2 regions of the Sphingobium sp. IP1 genome follow, and region 2 is predicted to be linked to the other one. Evidence: riboswitches for the same ligand, from Rfam matches in the RefSeq annotation. Region 2 holds a riboswitch; the other holds the start of a gene.
The links. Region 2 has a riboswitch for cobalamin ahead of CG471_RS16145 (TonB-dependent siderophore receptor). Riboswitches for the same ligand answer to the same signal wherever they lie in the genome.
Positions count from the first base shown of each region.

Region 1: another riboswitch for cobalamin. It lies ahead of CG471_RS21870 (TonB-dependent siderophore receptor); the one in region 2 lies ahead of CG471_RS16145 (TonB-dependent siderophore receptor).

Region 1 covers NZ_NOIW01000082.1:25-4,794, forward strand. The annotation lists gene CG471_RS21870 (TonB-dependent siderophore receptor) at 73-1,917, opposite strand; cobalamin riboswitch at 2,088-2,331, opposite strand; gene CG471_RS21875 (threonine/serine dehydratase) at 2,471-3,460, shown strand; gene CG471_RS21880 (TonB family protein) at 3,535-4,149, shown strand; gene dapF (diaminopimelate epimerase) at 4,213-4,770, shown strand, end outside.
Region 2 covers NZ_NOIW01000045.1:10,127-16,920, forward strand. The annotation lists gene CG471_RS16135 (copper resistance system multicopper oxidase) at 1-157, shown strand, start outside; gene CG471_RS16140 (copper resistance protein B) at 154-1,014, shown strand; cobalamin riboswitch at 1,077-1,322, shown strand; gene CG471_RS16145 (TonB-dependent siderophore receptor) at 1,512-3,500, shown strand; gene CG471_RS16150 (peptidase) at 3,503-5,002, shown strand; gene CG471_RS16155 (HoxN/HupN/NixA family nickel/cobalt transporter) at 4,999-6,051, shown strand; gene CG471_RS16160 (SDR family NAD(P)-dependent oxidoreductase) at 6,103-6,794, opposite strand, start outside.

The sequences.
Region 1 (4,770 bases), on a different contig from region 2:
GCGACCGATGCGATAGCCGCGACCAGCAGCAGGGCGATCAGCCCCGGCAGCAACAGAGGATGCCGCCGCCCCTTAGAAGCGGACACGCACGCCGCCATAGGCCGACCGGCCATAGGTGCCATAGCCATAGGCGGTGGCGTAATCCGCATCGAACAGATTGTCGATCCGGCCATAGACTTCCAGATGGTCGCCCACGGGGAAGGACGCGCGCAGCCCGGCCAGCCCATAGCCGTCGAGCCGGCGGGTGTTGGCCGTGTCGTCATAGCTGTCGCCGACCATGGTCAGGGTCGCGCCGGTCGACAGGCCGAAAGACCAGAGATAGTCGGCCGACAGGCTGACCGCATTGGCGGCGCGGCGCGGCAGGCGATTGCCGTCGGTGGCCCCGCCCGACCGGTCGCGCGCATCGACATAGCTGTAGGAGGCCGCCACCGTCAGCGCCTCGACCGGCTTCAGCGTCAGCGTCGCCTCCACGCCCTTGGCGCGGGTCCGGTCCAGATTGCCATAGGTGTAGGTCGCATAATCATAGTTGATCTGGTTGCGGGTATCGCGCCGGAACGCCGTCAGCGACAGCACCGCCTTGTCCCCGTCCAGGCTCTGGTCGAAGCCGATATCATAGCTTTTCGACCGCTCCGGCCGCAGCGCGCTGTTGCCGCTATAGGTGTCGTAGAGCTGATAGAGCGACGGCGCCTTGAACCCCTCGCCATAGGAAAGGCGGATATTGGTCGCGCCGGCGTTGGGCGTGTAATTGGCGTTGGCGCCAAAGGTGGTCGCGCCGCCGAACTGGCTATGATCGTCATGGCGCAAGCCCCCGGTGACAGCGAGGCCGGTGAGCGGCTTCACCACCGCCAGCGCATAGACGCTGTCGATATTCGCCTTCGCGCTCGCTATGTCGCCAAAGCCGAAATACTCATAGTCCGGCCGCTCATGCTCATAGCCGAAGATCAGCTTGGCCTGGTCGACCGGGGCATAGACGCCCTCATATTCGAAGCGCAGGTTGGTGCCCGAATAGCCATAGTCCGGGTCGGTGCCCCGGACGAAATAATAGTCGCGATCGTTGCGCATCCAGGTGACGGCGGCGCGGTTGGTCAGCTTGCCGTCGAGCAGCGCCAGGTTGATCCCGGCATAGCCGACATATTGGTCCAGCTTGCTGACGTCGCTGCTGTCGGCCGGCGCGCCGAAGAAGCTGTCATAGTCGAGATCGGCATGGATATAGTAACCGCGCAGGTCGAGGCTGAGCGTGTCGGAAAAGGCGATCTTCAGCTTGGCGTTGGTGGCGATATTCTCATAGCCATCCTTCTCCACGCCGCCGAACGACCGGCCGACCGAGGAAATGCCGTCGGTGTTGAAATAGGCGACGCCCACGCCGCCCGACACCGCCCCGCGCGTGCCCGACACATCGGCCTTCGCGTTCAGCGTGTCGCTATAGCCATAGTCGGCCGAGGCATTGACCTCGAAGCCCTCGCTCGGCGCGCCGGTCATCACATTGACCACGCCGCCGATCGCCTGGCTGCCATAGACCACCGAGTTGGAGCCGCGCAGCACTTCGATCCGGCGGATATTGCCGGTCAGCAGATGGCCGAAATCATAGCCGTCGCCGATGCCGCTCGGGTCATTCACCTTGACCCCGTCGATCAGCACCAGCGTCTGGGTCGTCTCCGCGCCGCGCAGCGACACGCCGGTGACGCCGCCGGTGGAGCCGTTGCGGCTGAAGCGGACGCCCGGCGTGGTGGCGAGCAGATCGACGACATCGACCGCCTCGCGCGTCCTGATCGTGTCGGCATCGATCACCGTGATCGCCTGGCCGACCTCGTCGCGCGGCTGTGCGATGCCCGAAGCGGTGACGACGATATCGTCATCCTGGGCCAGTGCCGGCGTAGCGGCCAGCAGCGCGATCAGCGAAATCCCCAACATCTTCATTTTATCGTCCCCCGGCGTCCGTCGATTTGGAACCGGGGCGTCCGCACAAGCGGTCGCTGCATGGGGATCGGGAAGACGCCAGCGCCCCGCCCCACGCACCGATGCGGCCCCGGCCGCCATGGGCGTCGCTCGACGGAAACACCGCGCCATGGCCATCCCCTGGGCCAGGGCAAGAGCGACCAGACGCCGGCAGGTCTCCTGGCTCGCGGGTCAGGGCAGCGATGCGCCAGCCTTCCCGGACCTGTCGGTCCAGTGGCCGGTTCCGGCCCTCCCCTTTTTGAAGAGCCTGGGAACCCTGCGCATCGCGCTCACCGCTTACAGTTGCAGGGACAGCCGCGGATTTGGAAGGGCTTCGCCCCCCGCACCGCATTCCCGTTTTCAGCCCTTGCGGGCACCGGCGCGATCATGCGCGTCCGGGGCTTTCGATCACCCCGGCGCGCGGCCCCCATAAGCCAAAGCACAGGCCCTGCCAAGCGGGCCAGGATCGCCCCGGCGGATCGTTGCGCGGCGCCGGCGGGCGGCTATGCAGGGGCCTCTTACCGAAGGAGCCGACATGACCGATTCGCTTGCCATCACCGCCGCTGACGTCGCCGATGCCGCGCGGCTGATCGCACCGGCGGCGGTTCGCACCCCGCTGATCGAGAATGCCGCGCTCAACGATCTTTGCGGCCGGCGCGTGCTGGTGAAGTTCGAGGGCGCCCAGCATAGCGGATCGTTCAAGTTCCGCGGCGCCTATAACCGCCTCGCCCGCCTCGATGCAGCGGAACGGGCGGCGGGCGTCGTCGCCTGGTCCTCGGGCAATCATGCCCAGGGCGTAGCCTTTGCTGCCCGCCTGCTCGGTATCCCGGCAACGATCGTGATGCCGGCCGATGCCCCGGCGATCAAGACCGCCAACACGCGTGCGATGGGGGCTGAGGTCGTCCCCTATGACCGCTTCACCCAGAGCCGCGAGGCAATCGCCACCGCCCTTGCCACCGAACGCGGCGCCACCCTCGTCCCGTCCTTCGACGATCCCTTCATTATCGCCGGCCAGGGCACGATCGGCCTCGAAATATTGGAGCAGGCCCAGGCCGCCGGCGCCGACCTCACACAGATTCTCGTCTGCTGCGGCGGCGGCGGGCTGGTAGCGGGCACGGCGACGGCGGTCAAGGCCGCCCGCCCCGACATCGCCGTCTATGCGGTCGAACCCGCCGGCTTCGACGACACCGCCCGCTCGCTCGCCAGCGGCGTGCGCGAAAGCGTCTCGCCCGACGCGCGCAGCATCTGCGACGCGCTGCTGGCCCCCAGCCCCGGCGCGCTGACCTTCCCGATCAACCAGGCCCTGCTCGCCGGCGGCCTCGTCGTCAGCGACGATCAGGTGCGCGACGCAATGCGCTTCGCCTTCACCACGCTCAAGCTGGTGGTCGAACCGGGCGGCGCGGTGGCGCTCGCCGCCATGCTTGCCGGCCTCGCCCCGCCCACTGACGGCGCCACCGCCCTCGTCATCTCCGGCGCCAATGTCGATCCGGCGGCCTATGCAGAAATCATCGGCGGGGGCGCCTGATCCAGACATTGTTTTGTCATCATTTCGCCCTATCGCACCGCCCCTGAAACAGGAGCCGCGGGGGGATAATAGACATGTTCGGATTGATGTTCGCGGCGGCTCTCGCCAACTCGACTCCGGTCGACACCGGGCGCAGTTGGCTGACGGCTCGTGACTATCCGGCTGATGCCCGAAAGCGCGGCGAGGAAGGCATACTCTGGTTCGTCATCCTTGTTTCGCCGGAAGGGCGGGTCGTGCGTTGCGATATCGTCCAGTCGCAACTGTCATCGGAGCTAAACGAAAAGACCTGCTCCCTCGTCACAGCGCGTGCGAAATTCCGACCAGCGACCGACGAAACTGGCGCCCCCATCTATAGTGAGTGGCAGACCCGTATGGAATGGTTTCTGCCCAGCCAGCGCCAGCCGTCCACGACACAAAGCATCACGATGCCCGTCGACATGGAAATACAGGTCCAAAAGCTTCCCAAGGGTGCGCGCGAAAAAAGCGTCGGCCTCGTCGTTAAGATCGATACTGACGGGCATGTCACCCATTGTCAGGGCATCAAGCCCGACAAGAACGACGCCAAACTTGTCAACGTCGCCTGCACCCAGGCCCGCGCTCTTACGATGGAAAGCGGCAAGGATAATGACGGCCGTCCTATCCCCTTCGTCCGCGCCATGCTCGTCGCCTTCCGAACTCCCGTACAATAGCCGTACGCGCGTGCGCGCAGCCAAGACTCGCCTTTTCTGCCCCGCCACACTAAATGCGGCGCCATGATGAGCCGCTTTTCCAAGATGCATGGTCTGGGCAATGATTTCGTCGTGATCGACGCGCGCCAGGCGCCGGTCGCGATGACGGAGGCGCGCGCCCGCGCCATTGCCGATCGCCATGCCGGCATCGGCTGCGACCAATTGATCGTCATCGGCTCCCCGCAAGCCGGCGACCAGGCCGACGTGTCGATGCTGATCTTCAATTCCGACGGTTCGGAAGTGGAGGCTTGCGGCAATGCCACCCGCTGCGTGCCGCTGTTCGTTGGCAAGGATGTGCTGATCCGGACCAGGGCCGGGCTGCTCGACGCCAAGAGCGTGGACGGCGGCGCCAGCGTCGACATGGGCGCGCCCCGCTTCGACTGGGACGCGATCCCGCTCGCTTATCCGATGGACACGCTGACGATGTCGGCCAGCTGGGAAGACCTGCCCGCGCCGGCCGCCGTCAATGTCGGCAATCCGCATGTGATCTTCTTCGTCGAGGATCTGGACGCGGTCGATTTCGAACGGCTCGGCCCGCTGATCGAGCATGACCCGCTTTTCCCCGCCCGCGTGAACGTGAAT
Region 2 (6,794 bases):
CAAGCATACGGTGAATGTGCTGCCCGGCGGCAAGCTGAGCTTCGACCTTACCGCCGATGCGCTGGGCGACTGGGCATTCCACTGCCATATGCTGATGCACATGCATGCCGGGATGATGCGGGTGGTGACGGTCCGCCACGAGGAGGACGCGGCATGAGGAGTGTCGCGCTTCTGATGCTCGCCGCCGCCGCGCCGGTTCAGGCCCAGACCATGGATCATAGCCAGATGGACCATGGCGCGATGGGCCACAATATGCCCACCACCGACGCCGCGATCCCGCAAGGCGCGCCACCGCCAGTGCCGACCGATCATGCCGCCGACGCGCTCTATGATCCCGCCGCCATGGCCCGCGCCCGCGCGGCGATGATCGCGGAGGGCGGCGGCATGACCTATTCGCAATGGATGCTCGATCGGCTGGAATATCGCGCCGGCAGGGGCGCGGATGGCTATGCCTGGGAGGGCGAGGGCTGGATCGGCGGCGACATCAACCGTTTCGCGGTCAAGAGCGAGGGTGAAGGGACGTTCGGCGGATCGCTCGAACGGGCCGAGGTGCAGGCGCTCTACAGCCGGGCGATCGACCCCTGGTTCAACCTGCAGGCGGGCGTGCGGCACGATTTCGGCGAAGGGCCGGACCGCAGCTATGCGGTGATCGGCATCGATGGCCTGGCACCCTACTGGTTCGAAGTCGGGGCCGAAGCCTTCCTGTCGACTAGGGGCGACGCCCATCTGCGGCTGGAGGCGAGCTATGACCAGCGCCTCACCCAGCGGCTGATCCTGCAGCCTGCCGCCGAGTTCAATCTGGCGGCGCAGGATGTGCCCGAACTGGGGATCGGCGCCGGCCCGTCCGATATCGAGCTGGGGCTGCGGCTGCGCTACGAGATCGCTCGCGAATTCGCGCCCTATGTCGGCGTCAATTGGGAGCGCAAGCTGGGCGACACGGCCGATTATGCCCGTGCCGCCGGCGACAAGCCGTCGGGCACCAGCCTGGTGATCGGCCTGCGCGCCTGGTTCTGAGAGGCGCTTGCAGCCCGCCTGATATTCGATTATCGATCCCGCCGATCCTGCGCCGCACGGCATGGGATCATGATCGCGCCGGTGTCCCGAAAGGGGCTTAATAGGGAATGCGGTGCGGACGGGTGACTGTCCAAATCCGCAGCTGTCCCTGCAACTGTAAGCGGTGAGCGCGATGCATATGTGCGGACGGCAGAATGACCGATCCGCCAGCCACTGGGCCGGACGCTAAATCCTGCGAGGCCTGGGAAGGCCGTGCATCAAGCGATGACCCGTGAGCCAGGAGACCTGCCGGCGTCTGGTCGCTCTTGCCTTGGTCCAGGGGATGGCCGCGGCACGGTAACTTCCGTCTGAGCGACGAACGAGCGGCTGGGGCCGCTGCGACGACGCGCGTCGGTTGCCCTTGGGCGCCCGGCCGGCGCGTGTGTCGGACGTTCGCGCGCGTGCCGCTCGTGAAGGTTGCCCCCGCCCGTCGAACGCGGCGCCGGATGGGGGAATAAATGAAGTCCAATATCGTTTCGCGGGCCGCACTGGCCCTTTCGCTTGCCATCGCATCGCCGGCATTTGCCGATGAAGGGGAAGGCGACAGCATCGTCGTCACCGGCACCAGCCTGGAAGAGACGCTGCCGCAGCAACTGTCGCGCTATGGCCATGCCATCGAGATCGTCACCGACACGCAGATCCGCGATGCCGCCGCGATCGACACCGCCCGTGCGCTCGAAGCGGTGCCGGGCCTGTTCATCCGGTCGCAGTCCGGGCCGTTCAGCTATGTCGACATCGCGCTGCAGGGTTCGCGCACCAAGGATGTGCTGTGGACGATGGACGGCATCCGCCTCAACAACCGCCTCTATGGCGGCACCTCGCCCAACGACACCATGGCCGCCAGCATGATCGAGCGGATCGAGGTGCTGAAAGGCGGCGAAAGCCTGTTCTACGGCACCCAGGCGGCGGCCGGTGTCATCAATGTCGTCACCCGCGACTTCAGCGATGATCTGGGCGGCCAAGTCAATGCCAGCCTCGACAGCTTTGCCGGCACTAGCCTGGATGGCTATGTTCGCGGCGCGATCGGCCAGCATCGCTTCGTGGTCTGGGCCAATCGCAGCCAGTCGGACGGCTATCGTCCCTATGACGTGATGCAGCCCAGCGCCACCGATCGCGCGCGCGGTTATGATCTCTGGTCGGCGGGCATCAAATATCAATATGATATCGCGCCGGACCTGCGCCTCAATGCGCTCTACCAGCATACCAGGGCCGATCTCGACAATATCAGCGCGACGCGGACCAAGGAAAGCCGCAACGACCGCAATGAGGAAATCGCCAGCCTGCGCCTCGACTATACCGGCGAGGATGGGGTGCAATTCTTCCTCAAGGGCTATTTCCACGACTGGAAGACCGCCTATGTCCAGATCCGAAACCCCGTGCCCGCCGGCCCGCCGCAGGTCATCTACCCGGCCGGCACCTTCTGGGGCTATCAGGATTATGGCGGCAGCGCGGTGGTGCAGCTCAACATGCTGCGCGGCATCGACACGCTGATCGGCTATGATTTTCAGAGCTTCAATGGCCGCGACGACGTCCTGCTGATCGCGCCGACCGACGAACAGGTCCATGCCGGCATCTTCCAGCTGCGCACCAATGACGAATTGTCGAGCAAGGCGCGGATCGCGGCGGGCCTGCGCTACAACAAGGCGAAGGGATCGGAAAAGACGATCTGGAACGTCTCGGGCCGTTATGATGTCAGCGACGCGCTGTTCGTGGAGGCCAATGGTGGCACCTCCTTCGTGCTGCCCGACGCCTCGCAGCTTTATGGCAATGATCCCTGTTGCGAGGTCGGCAACCCGAACCTGAAGCCCGAGGAAAGCCTGAACCTCAACGCCGCGCTGGGCGGCGCGCTGGCCGGCGGGGCGATCCGGTGGAAAGCGACCTATTTCAACCGGCGCATCACCGACCTGATCGACACGACCTATGATGATCCGGCCTTTCCGGAAGGCACCTATATCAACGTCAGCGACAAGGTGCGGGCCAGGGGCGCCGAGCTGGAGCTGAACGCCGACCTGACCGGCGGCTGGGGCCTGTCGGCTAGCTACACATATTCGCGCGTCCGCAATCAGGGCAGTTCGGTGCAGCGCGATCGCAATCCGGAACAATATGGCCGCGCCGCGATCGTCTATGCGCCGGAAGCCGGCCGCTTCGGCGCCAATCTGTCGGCCAATTGGGTGGGCGATGTCTGGTCGACCGCGTCGGGCTTTGGCCGGATGAACTATGGCAATTATGCCGTGGTCGATGCGGGCGCGCATCTGTGGCTGGACCAGGCGCGGCGCAACCGGTTCGGCGTCAATGTCGAGAATCTGTTCGACCGCGACTATGCCTCCACCGGCTATCGCTCGGCGGTCAGCGACGCAGGGGTATTGGACGGCAGCAACAGCCGCTTCCTCTATTTCTACCGGGGCGTGCCGCGCACGCTGCGGGTCAGCTATGGCCTGAGCTTCTGACCATGTTGCGGCCGGTCCTGCTGCTGCATCGCTGGCTGGGCATCATCATCGGCGCCGTCATGACGCTGTGGTGCCTGTCCGGCTTCGTGATGCTCTATGTCGACTATCCGCGCCTGACACCGGCCGCGCAGCTTGGGGGGCTCACGCCCCTCAAGCTGTCGGCCGGGCAGGCGGGGATATTGCCCGACGCCATGATGCTGTCCGCCGCCCGGATCGAGATGATGGCGGGGCGACCTGTGCTGCGGGTGACGCCGGCGCTCGATCCGACGCGCACCATCCCGCAGATGCGGGTCTCCGCCGGCACCCATGACTGGGCGACGGGGAAACCGGTCGAGCAGGTCGATCCGCAAAATATCCACAGGATCGCGCGCGAATTCGGCCGCAACAGCGCCATTGCCGGCCCGGTCGGGCAGGTCGCGCAGACGGAGATGGACCAGTGGACGGTCCAGACCTTCCGCCGCAATGCGCCGCTCTATCGCGTCGATTATGCCGATGCGGCCGGGACGCAGGCCTATGTTTCGGGCAAGAGCGGGGAGGTGGTGCAGCTGACCACCCGCTTCCAGCGCTTCTGGGGCTGGCTCGGCGCGGTGCCGCACTGGCTCTATCCCACGATTCTGCGACAGGATGGTGCGTTGTGGAGCCAGGTCGTCATTTGGACCTCGCTGATCGGCTGTTTCCTGACGATCACCGGCCTGTGGGTCGGCATCGCCCGGCTGCGCCGCCGTCGCGATGGCAGCATCGGATCGCCCTATCGCGGCCTGTGGTGGGGGCACCATATGGCCGGGCTGTTCTTCGGCATAGTGACGCTGGCCTGGGTGGCGAGCGGGCTGCTGTCGATGAATCCCTGGGGGCTGCTGGACAGCGAGGCGATGATGACGGAGCGCCAGCGGCTGAACGGTGACTTCGCCTGGGGCGATGCGCGCCGGGCGATCGCGGCGCTGCCCGCCCTGCCGACGGATATCGTCCGGCTGGAAGCAGTGCCCTTTGCCGGTGCCGTCCATCTGGTGGCGATCGATCGGGCTGGCAAGGCGCAGCGCTTCGACGCTGCTGGCCGGCCTGCCACTTTGTCGGAAGCGGGGCTGCGTGCGGCGCTCCAGGATGGACCGCCGATCGCCTCGCTCGACCTGCTGCGGCAGGAAGACGCTTATTATTATGGTCACAAGGCCAGCGTCGCCCTGCCGGTGTGGCGCGTCATCCTGGCCGATGAGCAGGCGACACGCCTCTATGTCGATCCGGCATCGGGCCGCCTGATCCGCGCCTTCGACCGCAATGGCCGCGCTTTCCGCTGGCTGCAGGACGGGCTGCACCGGCTCGACTTCCCGCTGCTGCGCACCCGTCCCTGGTGGGATCTGATCGTCCTGCCGCTGCTCGCCATGGTCACGCTCGTTTGCGGGACCGGGACATGGATGGGCCTTTCCAAGTTGCGGCGCGACCTGCGCCGCGTCCGCAATCGCCGTCGGCGCGCCCGCGCCCTACGGCCCCTGATCGGAGAAACCGCATGACTGCCCCCCCTTTGCAGGCGTCGCTTCGGCGACGCAGCGTGCCGCTGATCGCGGCGCTCGTTATTGCCAATCTGGCCGTCTGGGGCTGGGCCTTCGCCCTGTTCGGCGACCGACCGGTGATGATGGGCACGGCCCTGCTCGCCTGGGGGCTCGGGTTGCGCCATGCGGTCGATGCCGATCATATCGCCGCGATCGACAATGTGACGCGCAAGCTGATGCAGGATGGGCAGCGGCCGCTGACCGTGGGCCTGTGGTTCGCGATCGGCCATAGCGCGATCGTGCTGATCGCCGCGCTGGGCCTCGCCTATGCGGTCAGTGCGCTCGCCGGGCTGGAGCGGTTCCGCGCCGCCGGCGGCGTGGTGGCGACGCTGATCTCCGCTACCTTCCTGTTCGCCATCGCGATCATGAATCTGGTGATCCTGCGCCAGGTCTGGGCGACCTTCCGCCGGGTGCAGGCGGGCGGCAGCTATGTGGAGGCGGACCTCGACATGCTGACCGGCGGGCGCGGGCCGCTGTCGCGCCTGTTCCGTCCGGTCTTCCGCCTGATCTCGCGCCCCTGGCAGATGGCGCCGCTCGGCTTCCTCTTCGGCCTCGGCTTCGATACCGCGACCGAAGTGGCGATCCTCGGCCTCTCCGCCGCGCAGGCGAGCGACGGCTTCGCGCTCGGCCCGGTGCTGGTGCTGCCCCTGCTGTTCGCCGCCGGCATGGCGCTGGTCGATACGGTCGACGGCATGCTGATGATGGGCGCCTATCAATGGGCGTTCGTGAAGCCGCTGCGCAAGCTCTACTATAATATCGTCATCACCGCCTTGTCGGCGGCGGTGGCGATCGGCATCGGCACGATCGAGACGCTGGCGCTGCTGGGCGACAAGCTGGGGCTAAGCGGTGGCATCTGGGATGTCGCCGCGACGCTGGGCGAGCATTTCAACGATCTGGGCTTTGCGATCATCGGCCTGTTCATCGCCTGCTGGATCGCCAGCGCGCTCTTCTATCGCTGGAAGGGCTATGACGCGATCGAACTGACCCCGGCCGGGGAAGTGCGGGCTTAGCCTATTCCGTTCGGGCTGAGCTTCGGTTTCGCCCAGCCCGAACGGCAGTTTTTACCCCTCGCGCGCGACCTGGAAGCCGGCGAAGGACTGGCTCACCGGCATCAGTTCCAGCGTGTTGATGTTGAGATGCGCGGGCTGGTTCGCGACCCAGAGCAGGGTGGCGGCGATGTCGTCCGCGGTCATCGGATTGGCATTGCCGTAAAGGGTGTCGGACGCCTGCTGGCTGCCGGTGCGGACCAGCGTGAATTCGGTCTCCACCATGCCCGGCTCGATCGATGTGACGCGCACGCCGGTGCCGTGCAGGTCCGACCGCAGGCCGAGCGAGAATTGGCGCACGAACGCCTTGGTGCCGCCATAGACATTGCCGCCGGTGTAGGGATAGGTCGCCGCCACCGAACTCAGATTGATGATCCCGCCTTTGCGCGCGACCAGACCGGGCAACAGCTTGTGGGTGACGGTGACGAGGCCGGTGATGTTGGTCTCGATCATCTGCTGCCACTGGGCGAGGTCGGCCGACTGGGCCGGCGCGGTGCCGAGCGCCAGGCCGGCATTGTTGACCAGCATGTCGATCGCGCGGAAGGCTTCGGGCAGGCTGGCCAGCGCCGCATCGATCGCGGCTTCGTCGCGCATGTCGAACACCAGCGGGCAGAAGGCATCACCGATTTCGGCGGCCAGCTTTTCCAGTCGATCGGCGCGGCGGCCGGTGCCGATCACCTGCCAGCCAGCGGCGGCAAAGGCGCGGA